2 regions of the Pseudarthrobacter sp. CC4 genome follow, and region 2 is predicted to be linked to the other one. Evidence: riboswitches for the same ligand, from Rfam matches in the RefSeq annotation. Region 2 holds a riboswitch; the other holds the start of a gene.

Region 1 (8,988 bases), on a different contig from region 2:
GACGGGACGGAAGGACCCCGGACACTCGTGGTGGAGCCGGAACTCGTCCTGCGCAGCAGCACGGCGCCGCCCGCCTGAAAAGTCCGCCCGGAGACCGGGCCGGCAGCTGATTTAATCCGGGGGAGACCGCCGCGAAACGTAGCCACAACAATCGCTGCGTAGGTTTCATTGCATGACGGACACCCTGCTCATCCGGCTCCGCGACTGGCTGCTGGATACGTTCACCTACGAATCCGAGTCCAATGCCGCCGGCGCCATGGCCGACGCCAGCCGGTGGGGCTGGCTTCCGGCCTTGAGTGGAGTGTCCCTGGGCGCCGACCAGGCCCGGTCCGAGCATGCAGGAACAGCGGGTGGAAGCGGCGGAATGTCTGCTTAGCCACACTATTGCGCCAGTAGGGCGATAATGCCCTAAACTGCTGCACTGAGGTGCCTGAATGGCGCTGCGCAGCAACGAAAGTGAACACGCTATGGCTACCGATTACGATGCTCCACGCAAGCAGGAAGAAGAGTCGCCCGCCGACTCTCTTGAGGCCCTCCAGGCGTCGCGGAGCGGCAACGCGCAGACAGCGGTTATCGATGTCGACGAGAACGACACTGCCGAGGGCATTGACCTGCCGGGTGCGGATCTTTCCAACGAGGAACTGACGGTCATTGTTGTTCCCGAGCAGTCCGATGAGTTCACCTGCTCGTCGTGCTTCCTGGTCCGCCACCGCTCGCAGGTTGCCCGGGAAAAAGACGGCCTGAAGTACTGCCGCGACTGCGAAGGCTGACCCTTCTTCCGGATTGCCCGGCACCGGCCACCCCCCCCCTCGGGTGACCGGCGCTTCTTGTCTCCTGCCGCCGTCGTTATCCCGGTAACGGCAAGGTGCCGGAACAATGCCGAAACAACACGGAACGGGTTCCAAACGGGCCGGCGGAAGCCCTGTTTCGGCTCTCGCTATACAGGGGCGTGATGAAGGGCGCCGCGGGTTAACGGTTGCGTGGCGAAGCGGCAACAAACCTCGTTTCGCGCCGTAAACGCTCCTACTCTTGAGCTATCCATTCGCTCCACACATGGGTGGCTCCAAAATGAAAAAGTTCTACACCTGGCTGGCTGCCATCCTCCTGGCGGCCGGGCTGGGAATCGTGGTTCCGGGGCCCGCCTCCGCTTCCACCTCCTACTGCGGGCTCGTATGGGGGTCTTTGGCCAAGGCCGACCAAAGCATGAGCACCGCCACCGTCACCAACGTCCGGACCGGGCAGCACTACTGCTTCGACAGGATGGTGGTGGACCTCAACGGCGCCGTTGCGGGTTATACCGTGCGGTACGTTCCACAGATAGTCCAGGACGGGTCCGGCTTTGCCATCCCCGTCCGGGGGAACGCGCGCCTGCAGGTGACGGTGAACTCGCCCGCCTACGACGAGGACTACAACTCCACCTACAACCCGCCGAACCAGGCTGAGCTCTCAAACGTTGCCCGCTACCAGACCTTCCGCCAGGTGGTCTTTGCCGGCAGCTATGAGGGCTACACCAGCATCGGGCTGGGCGTACGGGCCCGCCTGCCGTTCCGGGTCTTCACCCTGGACGGGCCGGGCTCCGGGTCGCGCCTGGTGGTTGACGTGGCGCACTACTGGTGACAGTCAGCCAACCAGCACCGAAGGTGCCGTTCCCCCGGTTTCCAGGGGAACGGCACCTTCCTTCGCCGGCGATGACGGCCTCCGGAAGCCTCCGCGCCTTACTCCGGGACCACCAGTGCGGGGGTATCCCGCTTAAGGGTCTCGCCGCGGAAGAAGCCGGGGCGGACCCTGGCCATGATGAGCATGACGACGGCACCGGACGCCAGGATGCCGACGCCCAGGACAAAGACCAGGCCCACCCCGAACACCTCCGAGCCGCTGCCGAACTCCGGCGCCCAGCTGTCCACGGCGGTCTGCAGGAACACTACGAACAGGCCCACGCCGCCCAGCACCGGGCATACCAGGCGGAGGAGGAAATGGCGCATGCTGTTGAACAGGCTGTGGCGGAAGTACCAGGCGCAGGCCAGGGCAGTGAGGCCGTAGTAGAAGCAGATCATCAGCCCGAGCGCCAGGATGGTGTCATTGAGGACATTCTCGCTGACCACGTGCATCACGGCGTAGAAGCCCGCGGACATGATGCCGGCGGCAACCGTGGCGAAGCCCGGCGTCGCAAACTTCCTGCTGACCCGGCTGAACGGCTCCGGAAGCGCGCCGTAGTACCCCATGGCCAGCAGGCTGCGGGACGGCGACATGAACGTGGACTGCAGGGACGCGGCGGAGCTGGACAGCACTGCCATGGACATAAGGATGGCGAACGGACCCATGATGGGAGAGGCCAGTGCCGTGAAGATGTTTTCGTGGATCTCGGTGTTGTTCAGGCCGTTGCCGGTATCACCTACGCCGGCGAACATCATGGTGGCGATGCTCACCGTCAGGTAGATCGCCAGGACGATCACGGCGGTCAGGGTTCCGGCCAGTCCTGCCGTCCTCTTGCCGTTGGAGGTTTCCTCATTGACGGTCAGGCAGACGTCCCAGCCCCAGTAGACAAAGATGGACAGTGAGATGCCTGCGGCGATCTGCCCGAAGGTCTCGATCCTGGTGACGTCGAACCACTCCCAGCTGAACGGGATGGCAGTGTCAGAGGCGGACCAGTTGGCGAAGGCCATGCCTACAAAGAGACCCAGGACAAGCAGCTGGAATCCCACCAGGCTGTACTGGACCAGCTTGGTGGTGTGCAGGCCGCGGTAGCTGACCCAGACGGCCAGGGCCACAAACACAAAGCAGGTCAGCACGTTCAGGGCCTTGTTTGCCGCCAGGTCGGCGAGCTCCGGCGAGCCCGTCAGCTGGGAAAGGAAAAGGTAAAAGAAGTCGACGGCGACTCCCGCGAGGTTGGAGAGCACAATAATGTTGGCCGCCAGCAGGCCCCACCCGCCCATCCAGCCAACCCACGGGCCGAAGGCCTTGGTGACCCAGGTGAAGGTGGTGCCGCTGTCCGGGGAATCGGCGTTGAGTTCCCGATAGGCAAGGGAGACCAGGATCATGGGGATGAAACCGATCAGGAAGATGACGGGCAGCTGGAGCCCGGCTTCGTTAACCGTGGGGCCAAGGGCGCTGGTCAAGGTATAGGCGGGGGCGATGGTGGAAATGCCCAGGACGACGACGGCGAGGAGTCCCAGCTGCCCGCCCTTCAGTCCTTTGGGGCTCGTGCCGGCGGCTGCCGGTGAAGGCCTCCCGGAGCCGTAGGCGGATGTGCTGGTGCGGATGGTCTCGGTCATGGCACCACTTTCTGGAGAAGTTGAGACGACGGTCACTATATGAATGGCGTTCATTTAGTATGGAGGGGAGCGCCTCAGGAAGCAAGGAAAATAATGAACGGCGTTCTTTTGTTTCGGTTGTGAGCGATTTAGTAAGCTCACTGAGAAATTCCCCGCGAGCCCTCGGCCGTGCCCGCTGGTGCTGGTAGCGTCGGGCTTACTGGACCAATTGAGGAGGATGCATGAAAGCTTCACCGACACTGACCAACAACCTGCAGGCCGTGCTCGCCGACCTGATTGAACTGCATATCCAGGGCAAGCAGGCGCACTGGAACATTGTGGGAACCAACTTCCGCGACCTCCACCTGCAGCTGGATGAGATCGTTGACGCTGCCCGCCAGTTCGCCGACGACACCGCCGAGCGGATGCGGGCCCTCCACGCCCTGCCTGACGGCCGCAGCTCCACCGTGGCCGGGTCCACTAGCCTGGCCCAGTTCCCTGACGGCCTGATCAGCACCAAGGATGCGATCGAGCGGATCGTGGCTGCCCTTGAGGCTGCCGTTGGCACCATGCGCAAGGTTCACGATGAGGTGGATGAAGAGGATCCCACCACCGCGGACCTGCTGCACGAGTTCATCGCCAAGCTGGAGCAGTTCGCCTGGATGGTCAATGCTGAAACCATGAAGCCCACCGCGAGCGTTACGGCGCCGGACTCCAAGTAGCAGCACCCGCGGCGAAGCGGCCTGCCTGGCGCCCGCGGCCGGAGCCACACGCTCCGGCTGCGGGCGCTTTGCTGTCACCGGCGGGGGCGCGCCTTGCGGCCTTCAGCTGGCTGCCTTGGGCACCTTCCGGAGTACGACGGCGGCGAGGACTGCCGCCGTCGCCATCAGTACCAGCCCAATCGCTGCGGTGACGTGCACCCCTGACTCGAAGGCCGAGCCGGCGGCCTGCCGGAGGGTGCTGGCCATGGGGCCCGGCAGGCCGGCCGCCAGTTCCATGGCTCCAGCGAGGGTCTCTCGGGCGTGCGCGGTGCTTTGGGCGGGGGCGGTTTCTGCCAGGCCGGCCGGAAGCCGCAGGTTGTGCTGGTAGGAAGCCGTGAGGATGGAACCCAGCACGGCGGTTCCCAAAACGGCGCCAATTTCGTACCCCGTCTCGGAAATCGCTGCCGCCGCCCCGGACTTTTCCGGCGGCACGCTTCCCAGGATGAGATCGTTGGAGATGGTCTCCGCCGTCCCCACGCCCAATGCAAGGACCAACAGCGCGCCGAGGAGCAGCGCGGGCCCGCCCCCGGTGCTTCCGAAAGCCACCATGCTGTAGCCGGCGGCGCTCATGGCGAGTCCTGCCGCCACCACGAAGCCCGGCCGTACTTTCCTCACCGCCGGCACCACGGCAAGGCCCGACACCATGGTGGCCACCAGTGCCGGGACCATGGCCATTCCGGCAGCCGAGGGGGACATGCCTTCAATGAGCTGGAGGTGCTGGGCGAGGAAGAGGATAAAGCCGTTGAATGAAAACAGGGCCAGGATATTGGCAGTGATGGCCATGCTGAACACCCTGTTCCGGAACAGGGACAGGTCCAGCAGCGGACTGTGCAGCCGCTGCTGCCTGCGTACGAAGGCCGCGCCCATTGCCAGGCCGAGCGCCATGGTTCCGAGGGCTGTGGCACCCGGGCCTTCGGTGGCCAGGTCCTTGATCCCGTAAACCATGGGAACCATGGTGAATAGGGAGAGCAGGATGCTGGGCACGTCCACCTTCCCCGGTGACGGGTCCCTGGACTCCGGGATGAAGGCCGGGCCCAGGGCCAGGAGCGGCAGCATGATGGGCACTGCCACCAGGAGTACGGCTCCCCACCAGAACTGTTCCACCAGCCACCCGCCAAGGATGGGCCCCAGTGCGGCGCCGCCCGAGAATCCGGCGGCCCAGATGGCGATGGCCAACCTCCGCCGGTTGGGGTCCGGGAAGATGTTGCGGATCAGGGACAGTGTGGCGGGCATCAGCATGGCGCCGAAGAAGCCAAGGAAAGCCCTGCCTGCGATGAGCCATCCGGCGCTGGGGGCAAAAGCGGTTGCTGCCGAGACTGCGGTAAAGCCGATGCTGCCGATGACCAGCAGGCGGCGCCGGCCGATCCTGTCGCCCAGGCTTCCCATGGCAACCAGCAGCCCGGCCAGCACCAGCGGGTAGGCGTCCACAATCCACAGCAGTTCTACTCCCGAGGTGCGGAGGGCGGCGGCAATGGCAGGCAGGGCGAAGGTCAGGGCTGTGTTGTCCACGGCTACCAGCAGGACCGGGAACATCAGCAGGCCCAGCGCCAGCCAGTCGCGCCAGCTGCCCCCGGGCAGGCCTGGCGCGGGCAATGCGGTTGGGGCCGGGCGGATGGTGCTCTGTTGGGAGGCGGCGGGCATGATCATGCTTTAACTATACCGTCTGGACGGTATAGTTAAGAAACAGCTTCGTGACCATGCATGATGGGAACCATGGCCAGAAAACCCGTTGCGCGAGATGCCGTCCTGGATGCCTTCGAAGAACTCCTGATCGACGTGGGGGAGCGGGCTGCCACCCTGGACGCGGTGGCCAAGCGCGCGGGCGTCTCCAAGGGGGGCCTCCTGTACCACTTCCCCAACAAGGAAGCGCTGATCGCCGCCACCCTTGAACGGCTGGACCGCCTGGCAGGGGAGGACCTCGCCGCCATGGCCTCCGCACCGGAGGGGGCGGCGGCATACTTCATCAAGTCCTCGCTGTGGTCCGATACTCCGATGGACCGCTCCTTTGTGGCCGTGACGCGGCTGGCGGAGGTGGCCCACGAGGAAGCCCGCCGCCGCTTCGCCGCCATCCAGCAGCAATGGCTGGAGCTTATCGGGCAGGACGTGGGCACGCCCATGGCAAAGGCAGTGCTGTACATGGGGGACGGGCTGTACTTCAACGCCATGTGGGAAAGCGGGCCGTCCGGGAAGGCGGGGAGCAGGCGGGCGGACGTGGCGGAACTCCTGTCAGCCGTGGAACGGCTACGGGGCTAGCTGACATTTGCCCCCGGGCCCGCGGCATAGGAGAATTGTGCTGTGTGCGGGCCGTTACCCGTGCGCCAAAGACAACCCAAATGAATAGCCTTTGATCTGCGGCGGGAGAGTTCTGCCAGAAGGTACAAGCAGGCGCCGTAGGAGCAATACCTCCCCAGGAATCTCACAGGCCCATGTACCGCCGCGGCGAGGCACCTCTGGAAAGCAGCACGCCGTCCGCTTGAGGTCCGCTCCCCGGATCCCTTGACTGACGTGCTCACCGACGGTGCAAGCGGTGCCCGCGTGTTCAGGCAACGCGGAAACTCTCAGGTACAGATACAGAGCGGGGAGGACCCGAATCGATGTGGCGTATCCTGCGCCGCCTTAGTTATGGAGTTCCTCGTGACTGTATCTCCGGCCTCCGCCGTTCCGGCCACTGCCACCCCGGCAACTGCCGAACCCGCTTCTGCCGCCACCTTTGTTGACCGGCACATCGGCGCAAGGCGCAAGGCCGACGTCGAAACCATGCTCCAGGCCGTGGGCTACGACACCGTGGACGCGCTGGTTGATACCGCCGTCCCCAAGGACATCCGGCAGGACTCTGCGCTGGAACTGGCAGGTGCGTTGAGCGAGGTGGAGGCCCTCACTGAGCTCCGCCGGCTGGCCGCCAAGAACAAGACCGCCGTGCAGATGATCGGCCAGGGCTACTACGACACCGTCACGCCGCCGGTGATCCGCCGCAACATCCTCGAGGGCCCGGCGTGGTACACCGCCTACACCCCTTACCAGCCGGAGATTTCCCAGGGCCGGCTCGAGGCGCTGCTGAACTTCCAGACCATGGTGCAGGACCTGGTGGGCCTGCCCATCGCCAACGCCTCCCTGCTGGACGAAGCCACCGCCGTGGCCGAGGCCGTGCTGATGATGCGTCGGGCCAACAAGAATGCAGATGCCCGGGACGGCAAGACTGTGCTGGATGCCGACTGCCTGCCGCAGACCATTGCCATCGTGAGGGGACGGGCAGAGGCACTGGGCTTCGAGGTGGAAGTGGCCGACCTTTCCAACGGACTTCCCGACGGCGCCATCAATGGTGTGGTGCTCCAGCAGCCGGGCGCTTCCGGCCGCGTCTTTGACCACGCCGCAGTGATTGCCGACGCCAAGAGCCGCGGGGCGCTGGTGACCGTGGCCGCCGACCTCCTGGCCCTCACCCTCATCACGCCTCCCGGCGAGCAGGGCGCGGACATCGCAGTGGGCTCCGCCCAGCGCTTCGGCGTCCCGCTGTTCTACGGCGGCCCGCACGCGGCCTACATGGCTGTGCAGAAGGGCCTCGAACGCTCCATGCCGGGCCGCCTCGTCGGTGTCTCGAAGGACAACGCCGGCGTTCCCGCCTACCGCCTGGCACTCCAGACCCGCGAGCAGCACATCCGCCGCGAGAAGGCCACGTCCAACATCTGTACCGCCCAGGCGTTGCTGGCCATCGTGGCTTCGATGTACGCCGTGTACCACGGCCCGGAGGGCCTGAAGGCGATCGCCCAGTCAGCACACTCCCACGCGAAGATGCTGGCCGCGTCCCTCAAGGCCGCCGGTTTGGACGTGCTGCACACCAGTTTCTTCGACACCGTCACCGTCTCCGTGCCGGGCAACGCTGCCGGGATCGTCGCTGCCGCCGAAGCCACGGGCATCAACCTGCGCCTCATCGACGCGGACACGGTGGGCTTCTCCGCCGATGAAACGACAACATCAGAAATTGCCGCCGGGGTGCTGAAGGCCTTCGGCGTCCCGGCCGCCGCGGACGGCGAGGGAGAATTCGCGCTGGACGCCGCCGTCGTGCGTTCCTCCGGGTACCTGCAGCACCCGGTGTTCAACACGCACCGTTCCGAGACCCAACTGCTGCGCTACATCAGGAAGCTTTCGGACCGTGACCTTGCGCTGGACCGCACCATGATCCCGCTGGGCTCCTGCACCATGAAGCTGAACGCCACGGCCGAGATGGAAGCCATCTCCTGGCCGGAGTTCGCCTCCATCCACCCCTTCGCCCCGGACTCCCAGACGGAGGGCTGGCGCGAACTGATTGCCGACCTCGAGGCGCAGCTGACCGAGATCACCGGGTACGACCAGGTGTCCATCCAGCCCAACGCCGGCTCCCAGGGCGAGCTCGCCGGCCTGCTGGCGATCCGCGGCTACCACCACTCCCGCGGGGACCAGCAGCGCAACGTCTGCCTGATCCCGGCATCGGCGCACGGCACCAACGCCGCGTCCGCAGTCCTGGCCGGCATGAAGGTGGTTGTGGTGGCCACGGCACCGGACGGAACCATTGACCACACTGACCTGTACGCCAAGATCGAAGCCAACAAGGATGCCCTGTCCTGCATCATGATCACGTACCCGTCCACTCACGGGGTGTACGACGCCGACGTCCGTGAAGTCTGCGACGCCGTCCACGCAGCCGGCGGCCAGGTATACATCGACGGCGCCAACCTCAACGCGCTTGTCGGGCTGGCGCAGCCGGGCAAGTTCGGCGGCGACGTTTCGCACCTGAACCTGCACAAGACCTTCTGCATCCCGCACGGCGGCGGCGGACCCGGCGTCGGCCCGGTTGCTGCCAAGGCCCACCTGGCACCGTTCATGCCCGGCAACGCCGCCACCTGGACCGAAGGCAACGACGTGCCGATCTCGGCGTCAAAGTACGGCTCCGCGGGCGTGCTCCCCATTTCCTGGGCGTACGTGAAGCTGATGGGCGGCCACGG
Region 2 (8,988 bases):
ATGAACTGTTTCCGCCCGCGTATCCGCCAGCGGACATCGTCGCTCCGGTAGGCGTTTCCTAACCTGGCTCCGGCAATTCGCATTCCCGCCCACGCTAGTCCTTGGTATACCAATGGGGCTATTGTGAACGCATTCGGGGCTACCAGTACGTAGGGGCGAAGCTCGACCGCCCCCGCCAATCGCTCGACATTGACCCATCCACGGACCCCGCGCTTCCGCCGCAGGGCTTATCCCTTTGGAGAAACCATGTGCCTGCACGACCACACCCCCGCCGCCCTCCCTTCCCCGGCCGTTCCGCGCCGCGGGATCCTCGCCGGAGCGGCCGCCCTCGCCGGGATCTCGGTGGCCAGCCTTGCCGCCCAGCTGGGAAATGCCCCGGCGGCGAAAGCGGAGGGCAACACGGCAGGCCCCGGCCGCCGTGGGCGTCCCGCTTCGCCGCCGCCGATGATCATCGAAGGCGGCACCATCGTGGATCCCCAGACCGGCGACGCTGTCTATGACGGCGTCCTGGTGCTGGAAGGAGGAAAGGTCAGTGCGGTCGGTACCCGGGAGGAAACGCGACGTGCAGTGGCCGCGCTTGCCAGGCGGGCACACGTGGTGGACGCCTCCGGCCGCTGGGTCATTCCAGGACTCATCGACGTGCATGTCCATGCGAACGCGCTGTCGGATGCGCGCGCCATTCTGCAGGGCGGAGCAACCAGCGTCAGGAGCGGCTCGAGCAGCTTTTACCAGGACGTCGCCTTGGCCGCCCTGCCTGCCTGGGCCGCCGGAGCCTCGCCCCGGATGAGCCCTGCCGGGCTGTTCGTCTCACCCGAGCTGGGGGACTCGCTCCTCGCCGACCCTGATCTTGCACCCCTTGCCTCCCTGGCTGGCGGTGTCAGGGAAACGGGCGATCTCGCCTACCTCACGCGCGTGAACCTGAACCGCGGCGCGCAGGTGATTAAGACAAGGGCCAACCCCCGGGCGGGCCTGCCGGAGCAGGATCCCCGTGAGCTGGTCTACAACTACGATCAGCTCTCCGCCGTGGTCAAGGCAGCAGGCAAAGCGGGTGTGCTGTGCCATGCCTACAGTGCCGAAGGGATAGACGGCGCGGTCCGGGCAGGGGTGCGCAGCATCGAGCACGGAGTCTTCGTCACCGAAGAGACCATCTCCCGGATGTCCAGGCAGGGGACGTACTTCACGCCCACCATGGATGCCATCACCAGCATGGCGGGTTCGTCCAACCCAATCCTTGCCGCCCGGGGCAAGGAGTACACACCCATCATCAAGGCAGCCGTGAAAGCCGCCCATGATGCCGGCGTGACCGTCGTTGCGGGGACGGACTCGTTCGGATCCGACGTGACTCCGATCGGCACGGAAGTCCGCCTGTTGAGTGAGGCCGGGCTTTCCCCCCTGGAAGCCCTGAGGGCCGCCACGGTCAATGCCGCCGCGCTGCTGGGCTGGAGTGAAAACGCCGGCCGGCTGGTGCCCGGTTCCTTCGCGGACGCCGTCATTGTGGACTCTGATCCCCTGTCCAGCGGCTCTGCCTTGGAAGGAATCCGGGCCGTGGTGGCGCAGGGAGTCCTTGTCAGGAACAGCCTCTGAGCCACCGTGCCTCTCAGGGCGGGGTTTCCCCGCCAACCTTGACCGCCCAAGCTAACGCCCCCTTCCATTCCGAAAGCGACCCCCATGACCCTGATCCTTAAAGCCTCCGAGCTCGAAACCCTGGCCGATATGCCCGGAACCATTGCCGCCGTCGAACGCGTGTTTGCCGGCCTGAGCCGAGGTACCGCTGTCCAGCCCGCGCCGGATTCGCTCCTCCTGCCGTCGTCGGATGCCCGGTTCCTGCCGATGGCGGCGCTGTCCGGGCCGGAGGAGCTGGCATCCGTGAAACTACTGGCGGACATCCCGTCCAACGGTGGGGCCGGCCTGCCCTCGCAGCGGTCCACCATCATGCTCGTAAGCCAGCTGACCGGTGAAACACTGGCCATCCTGGACGGTAAAGTCCCCACCCGGGTCCGTACGGCCGCTGCCAGCGCGGTGGCGACCAAGCTGCTTGCCAGGCCCGGGAGTGCCACCTTGGGGTTGGTGGGGGCGGGGGCCCTGGCGGTGGCACATGTGGAAGCCATGCTGGCCGTCCTGCCGATAAAAAATGTCGTGGTGTGGTCCCGTTCCACTGAGACGGTCGCTGCGTTCTGTGACCGGATTTCCTCATACGGGCTGCACATCACGCGGGCCGCCAGTGTGCAGGAAGTTGTTGAGAACTCGGACGTGCTGTGCACCCTCACGCCAGCGGTTGAGCCGCTGGTCAAGGGGGAGTGGTTCCAGCCCGGACTGCACGTCAACGCCGTCGGATCCCGTCCGCGGCCTGACCACCGGGAGATTGACTCAGCGGGTATGGCGCGGGCGCGGGTCTTCGTGGACAGCCTGGCCACGGCCCAAGCGAAGTCAGGGGGACTGATCGTCCCTGTGGCTGAAGGCGTCATGGGCTTTGACGATGTGGAAGCCGAACTTGGTGACGTGGCGGCCGGGATAAAAGCAGGCCGTCTGGGGGATGAGGACATAACCTTGTTCAATTCGGTGGGTATCGGCCTGCAGGACCTTGCCATCGGGAGGCTCCTGTATGACGCTGCACTCAACCAGGGGGTCGGCACCCGCGTGGAGCTGAATAACTGAGGCAGCCCGGAAGCAGGGCACTGGAACCAACAGGAGGCATCTTTGAGTACCCAGGCGGACGCACCCGCGTCTTCGGCTGATGCTACCCGTGCACGGATCCGGGAGTTGATCATCTCGGGTGACTTCGCGCCCGGTTCACGGCTCAGGGAACGCGAGCTGTCACAGGCCCTGGACGTTTCCCGGGTCCCCGTCCGCGAAGCCCTCCAGCAGCTGGAAGCCGAAGGTTTCATTGACACCTCGCCACGGCGCGGGGCCACCGTCAAGCAGATCACCCTGAGGGACGTCAATGAACTCTTTGATGTCCGGCTCAGCCTCGAGGTCCTCGCCGCGCGGCTCGCCGCCCAGGCCGCCGCCCGGGGTGAGTCCACAGCGCGCCTGCAGCACATGATGGACAAGGCCGAAGAAGCAACCCTGCGCCACGACCACACGGAGATCCCGCTCATCAACACGGCCCTGCACGCGGAGATCGTCTCGATGGGAGGCAACTCGCTGCTGGAGTACTCCATGAAGCCTCTGCTGGGCAGGATGCAGTGGCTCTTCACCCTGACCGGGCATCGTGATCCCCAGGTCCAGTGCGCGGAGCACCTGAGCCTGTGCCGGGCCATCTATGACGGCAAGGCCGAACTTGCGGCGGCGCTGGCGTTCGCCCATGTGGAGCTGGGCCGGGAACCATCACTGCAGGGGCTGGCCGGGCAACTGCCTGAAAACTGACCCGGCCGGAAGTTCAAGGTTCGACGGCGGGGCTACCGCGGACTTTTGTCAACGACGCAGAACCTGTTGCCGTCGGGGTCGGCGAGGACCACGAAATCGGGGTTCTCCGGGTACAGGTCCCAGTCGACGCGCTGGGCGCCGAGTGAAACCAGCCGTTGCACCTCGGCGCCCTGATCGTCCGCATACAGGTCCAGGTGAATGCGCGGGTGCTCCTGGACCGGCGTTTCGCTCAGCATGAGGGCGAGCTGCGCTCCCGGGCCCGCTGCTGGCACCAGGATCACCCAGGTTTCGTCCCCGGGCTCCTGCGGGACGTAGCCGAGGGCGGCGTGCCAAAAGGCGGTTGCGCGGGCGACGTCGTTGACGCCGAGGACGGTGCTGCCTATGGTCAACATCCGCCCAGCCTAAACCCGCTGCCCGGAGCCTGTCTTGCCCCGGAGCCGGACGCCGGGGGCGGCCCGGCTAGACTCGCCTGCATGGGGGACAACAACGCACCTGAAGACCGCAAAACTCCGCCGCCTGCCCGGGTTCTTGCCGCCGTCGTTCCCATCGCTGGCCTTGTGACGGTAGTGGCGGGGTGCCTCGTCGCATGGAGCAACGCGGACGCCAGCTTCGGCTGGTTCGCCTACGCGCCGCTGAGCAACCAGCTTTTCAGCGGCAGCGGCATCGCCTTGGTTACCCAAGGTACACAGATCGGCCTGGCCGTCGCCGTCGTCGGACTGCTCGTCCTGGCGTTCTGGGCGGGCTACCGGCTGGGCAGGGAAGCCTCCCGCTAGAACTTCCGGAAGCTTCCTAATTGCACTGCCTCCGTGCACCTGATGCCTTCGAGCACGTCCGGCGCGTCCCGCCGTCGTAAGCCTGCCTTGGAAAGACGCGGATTTTGCATCCAGCCCCATAACCCGGTAAGGTGTGAGCCGTGTCACCGACCAGTGGCACGTGCTTATGATCTGCGGCGGGAGAGTCCTGCCGGTACGTTCTGCAGGCGCCGTAGGAGCAAATCCTCCCCAGGAATCTCTCAGGCCCACGTACCGCCGCGGCAAGGCAACTCTGGAAAGCAGTCCGGGCAACCGGGCTCACCGACGGTGCAAGTGGCGCCCCGCTGAACAGCAGGGCAACGCAAAACTCTCAGGTCCAATACAGAGCGGGGAGGAACCCGAATCAAAGTGGCACCGGTTGCCACCTGAATTATGGAGTTCCTCTCATGACGGTTCAATCGTCCCCAACCACCTTCGCAGACCGCCATATCGGCGCGCGCCGCCAGTCCGACATCGACACCATGCTCAAGGCCGTCGGCTACGACACCCTTGATGGCCTCGTGGACAGCGCAGTTCCGGATTCCATCCGCCAGGACAAGCCGCTCACCCTTGAGGGCGCCCTCAGCGAAGTGCAGGTCCTCGCCGAGCTCCGCAAGCTGGCCGGCAAGAACAAGACGGCCGTGCAGATGATCGGCCAGGGCTACTACGACACCGTGACCCCGCCGGTGATCCGCCGCAACATCCTTGAAGCCCCCGCCTGGTACACCGCCTACACCCCGTACCAGCCCGAGATTTCCCAGGGCCGGCTCGAGGCGCTGCTGAACTTCCAGACCATGGTCCAGGACCTCACCGCGCTCCCGGTGGCCAACGCCTCCCTCCTCGACGAAGCCACCGCCGTCGCCGAAGCCGTGCTGCTGATGCGCCGCGCCAACAAGTCCAAGACTGCGAAGGACGGCAAGACCGTCCTCGACGCCGACCTCCTGCCGCAGACCATCTCCATCGTGCTGGGCCGCGCCGAAGCCCTCGGCTTCGAGGTGAAAATCGCAGACCTCACCAACGGACTTCCCGACGGCGACATCAACGGCGTCGTCCTGCAGCAGCCCGGCGTCTCCGGCCGCGTCTGGGACCAGTCCGCCGTCATCGCCGAAGCCAAGGAGCGCGGCGCGCTGGTCACCGTCGCTGCCGACCTCCTGGCACTCACCCTCATCACCCCGCCGGGCGAGCAGGGCGCGGACATCGCCGTCGGCTCCACCCAGCGCTTTGGCGTGCCGTTGTTCTTTGGCGGACCGCACGCCGCCTACATGGCCGTCCGCGACGGCATGGAACGCACCCTCCCCGGCCGCATCGTGGGCGTTTCCAAGGACAACGCCGGCGTCCCCGCCTACCGCCTGGCACTGCAGACCCGCGAGCAGCACATCCGTCGCGAGAAGGCCACGTCCAACATCTGCACCGCCCAGGCGCTGCTGGCCATCGTCTCCTCCTTCTACGCCGTCTACCACGGCCCCGACGGCCTGAAGGCGATCGCCGAGACTGTCCACAACAACGCCCGCGCCCTGGCCGCCACGCTGAAGACCGCCGGCCGCGAACTGGTGTCCGACACCTTCTTCGACACCCTCACGGTCAGTGTTCCCGGCAAGGCCGCCAAGGTGATCACCGCCGCCGAAGCCCGCGGCATCAACCTGCGCCTCATCGACGCGGACACCGTTGGCGTGTCCGTTGATGAAACCACGACGCCGGAGGTCCTCGCCGCGGTTGCCGTCGCCTTTGGCGCCGGTCCGGTTGTGTCCGGTGAGGGCTTCGAGCTGCCCGAATCGGTGCTGCGCACCTCCAGCTACCTGCAGCACCCGGTGTTCAACACGCACCGTTCCGAGACCCAGCTGCTGCGCTACATCCGCCGCCTCTCCGACCGGGACCTGGCACTGGACCGCACCATGATCCCGCTGGGCTCCTGCACCATGAAGCTGAACGCCACCGCCGAGATGGAAGCCATCTCCTGGCCGGAGTTCGCCTCCATCCATCCGTTCGCCCCCGACTCCCAGACGGAGGGCTGGCGCGAACTGATTGCGGGCCTGGAAGCCGACCTCGCCGAAATCACCGGCTACGACCAGGTATCCATCCAGCCCAACGCCGGCTCCCAGGGCGAGCTCGCCGGCCTGCTGGCGATCCGCGGCTACCACCACTCCCGCGGGGACCAGCAGCGCAACGTCTGCCTGATCCCGGCATCGGCGCACGGCACCAACGCCGCCTCCGCCGTGCTCGCGGGCATGAAGGTTGTGGTTGTTGCCACCGCTGCAGACGGCACCATCGACCACGCCGACCTGCAGGCCAAGATCGAGGCCCACAAGGACGTCCTCTCGGCCATCATGATCACGTACCCGTCCACGCACGGCGTGTACGACTCCGATGTCCGCGAGGTGTGCGACGCGATCCACGCCGCCGGCGGCCAGGTGTACGTTGACGGCGCCAACCTGAACGCACTTGTAGGCCTCGCCCAGCCGGGCAGGTTCGGCGGCGACGTCTCCCACCTGAACCTGCACAAGACCTTCTGCATCCCGCACGGCGGCGGCGGACCCGGCGTCGGCCCGGTTGCTGCCAAGGCACACCTGGCACCGTTCATGCCGGGCGACGCGAACAAGGCCGCCCATGAAGCCGGGCATGGCGTCGCGATTTCCGCTTCGCGCTTCGGCTCCGCCGGTGTGCTCCCGATCTCCTGGGCCTACGTGAAGCTGATGGGCGGGCAGGGCCTGACCGAGGCCACCAAGTCCGCGCTCCTGGCTGCGAACTACGTCGCAGCCCGCCTGGACGAGCACTTCCCGGTCCTCTACACCGGTGAAAGCGGCCTCGTTGCGCACGAGTGCATCCTTGACCTGCGCGAGCTGACCGCCCGCACGGGTGTCACGGCCGAGGACGTGGCCAAGCGGCTCATCGACTTCGGCTTCCACGCCCCCACGCTGTCCTTCCCGGTGGCGGGCACCCTGATGGTGGAGCCCACCGAGTCCGAGGACCTCGCGGAGATCGACCGCTTCATCGAAGCCATGATCACCATCCGCAAGGAAATCGACCAAGTGGCCGCCGGCGACTTCACCGTTGAGAAGTCCCCGCTGCGCAACGCACCCCACACGGCCGCCGCCGTCGTCTCCTCTGAATGGGACCGGACGTACCCGCGCGAACAGGCCGTCTTCCCGGTGGCATCGCTCCGGCAGGACAAGTACTTCCCGCCCGTCGGCCGCATCGACGGCGCGGCAGGGGACCGCAACCTGGTCTGCTCCTGCCCGCCTCTTTCCGAGTTTGAGAACTAAGGATTCCGTGATGACTGAGAACTACACCGCGCTCTATGAGCAGCACAAGATTGCCGGCGCATCCTTCACCGACTTCGGCGGCTGGCAGATGCCCCTGAAGTACAACTCCGAGCTGGCCGAACACCACGCTGTCCGCAACGCCGCCGGACTGTTCGACCTCTCCCACATGGGCGAAGTGTGGGTTACCGGCCCGGACGCGGCAGCCTTCCTGGACTACGCCCTGGCCGGCAAGCTGTCCGCGGTTGCCGTGGGCAAGGCCAAGTACTCGCTGATCTGCCAGGAAGACGGCGGCATCATCGACGACCTCATTTCCTACCGGCGGAGTGAAGACAAGTACCTTGTGGTGCCCAACGCCGGCAACGCTGCGGTGGTTTCCGCAGCGCTGGCCGAGCGGGCTGCCGGCTTCGACGTCACCGTAAACGACGTTTCCGCCGAGACCTCCCTCATCGCGGTGCAGGGACCGAACGCCGAGGCCATCCTGCTGACGCTCGTTCCTGCGGATCAACACTCCCTGGTGACGGAGCTGAAGTATTACGCGGCCGTCGAGGTGGAAATTAACGGGCAGGACCTGCTGCTGGCCCGCACCGGGTACACCGGCGAGGACGGCTTCGAGATCTACATCCCCAATGAGGACGCCGCCGGTCTGTGGGACGCGCTCCTGGAAGTTGGTGCCGGCCACGGGCTCATCCCCGCAGGCCTGGCCTGCCGCGACTCGCTCCGCCTCGAAGCGGGCATGCCGCTCTACGGCAACGAGCTCTCCCGCGAAGGCAACCCCTACGCAGCCGGCCTGGGCCCCGTGGTTTCGCTGGCCAAGGAATCCGACTTCGTGGGCAAGGCCGTGCTCGCCGAACTCAAAGCACTCGGCGCAGGCTCCACGTCCGGCCGCAAGCTCGTGGGACTCAAGGGCCTGGGCCGCCGCGCCGGCCGCAGCCACTACCCGGTCCTCAAGGACGGCAACGTCGTGGGCGAGGTGACGTCCGGCCAGCCTTCACCCACCCTCGGGTACCCGATCGCGATGGCCTACGTCGACGTCGAACACTCGGAACCCGGCACCGCCCTGGACATCGACCTCCGCGGCAAGCCGGAGCCCTTCGAAGTAGTAGCACTCCCGTTCTACAAGCGCCAGAAGTAACGCCCGCCCCGGCGGGGCTGACATCCTCTGCATGCTGCTCCTTCGTCGCTTTGACGCATGCTGCCGGATGCCAGCTCCGCCGGCCCTCGACGCTCTCTCACTTGATGCGGGTTTTGGGCCGACGCTCTCTCACTTAATGCGGGTTTTGGGCCGACGCTCCCTCACTTTCTCAAACACGAACCTAAGGAAAAACACATGGCAAAAGTTGCTGCTGAACTGAAGTACTCCGCCGAGCATGAATGGGTTGCTGCTGACGGATCCGGGCCCACCGGCGTCGGAATCTCAGCTGTGGCCGCCGAAGCCCTCGGCGACATCGTGTACGTGGACCTCCCCGAGGTTGGCTCCACCGTGACCGCGGGGGAGACCTGCGGCGAGGTGGAGTCCACCAAGTCCGTCTCCGACCTCTACGCGCCCGTCACCGGCGAAGTTGTCGAGATCA

What was found. Region 2 has a riboswitch for glycine ahead of gcvP (aminomethyl-transferring glycine dehydrogenase). Riboswitches for the same ligand answer to the same signal wherever they lie in the genome.
Region 1: it holds a riboswitch for glycine, as region 2 does, so the genes downstream of both, gcvP (aminomethyl-transferring glycine dehydrogenase) here and gcvP (aminomethyl-transferring glycine dehydrogenase) in region 2, are expected to answer to the same signal.

The regions. Positions count from the first base shown of each region.
Region 1 covers NZ_JARCCZ010000043.1:2,210-11,197, reverse strand. Annotated here, with positions in the region: gene PV768_RS20785 (LacI family DNA-binding transcriptional regulator) at 1-78, shown strand, start outside; gene PV768_RS20780 (hypothetical protein) at 173-376, shown strand; gene PV768_RS20775 (DUF4193 domain-containing protein) at 468-770, shown strand; gene PV768_RS20770 (AMIN-like domain-containing (lipo)protein) at 1,069-1,617, shown strand; gene PV768_RS20765 (APC family permease) at 1,716-3,272, opposite strand; gene PV768_RS20760 (Dps family protein) at 3,494-3,973, shown strand; gene PV768_RS20755 (MFS transporter) at 4,076-5,653, opposite strand; gene PV768_RS20750 (helix-turn-helix domain-containing protein) at 5,726-6,265, shown strand; glycine riboswitch at 6,358-6,456, shown strand; gene gcvP (aminomethyl-transferring glycine dehydrogenase) at 6,635-8,988, shown strand, end outside.
Region 2 covers NZ_JARCCZ010000009.1:2,043-11,030, reverse strand. Annotated here, with positions in the region: gene PV768_RS07320 (amidohydrolase family protein) at 1-62, shown strand, start outside; gene PV768_RS07315 (amidohydrolase family protein) at 247-1,584, shown strand; gene PV768_RS07310 (ornithine cyclodeaminase family protein) at 1,669-2,655, shown strand; gene PV768_RS07305 (GntR family transcriptional regulator) at 2,698-3,366, shown strand; gene PV768_RS07300 (VOC family protein) at 3,399-3,758, opposite strand; gene PV768_RS07295 (hypothetical protein) at 3,840-4,139, shown strand; glycine riboswitch at 4,307-4,404, shown strand; gene gcvP (aminomethyl-transferring glycine dehydrogenase) at 4,565-7,417, shown strand; gene gcvT (glycine cleavage system aminomethyltransferase GcvT) at 7,428-8,549, shown strand; gene gcvH (glycine cleavage system protein GcvH) at 8,745-8,988, shown strand, end outside.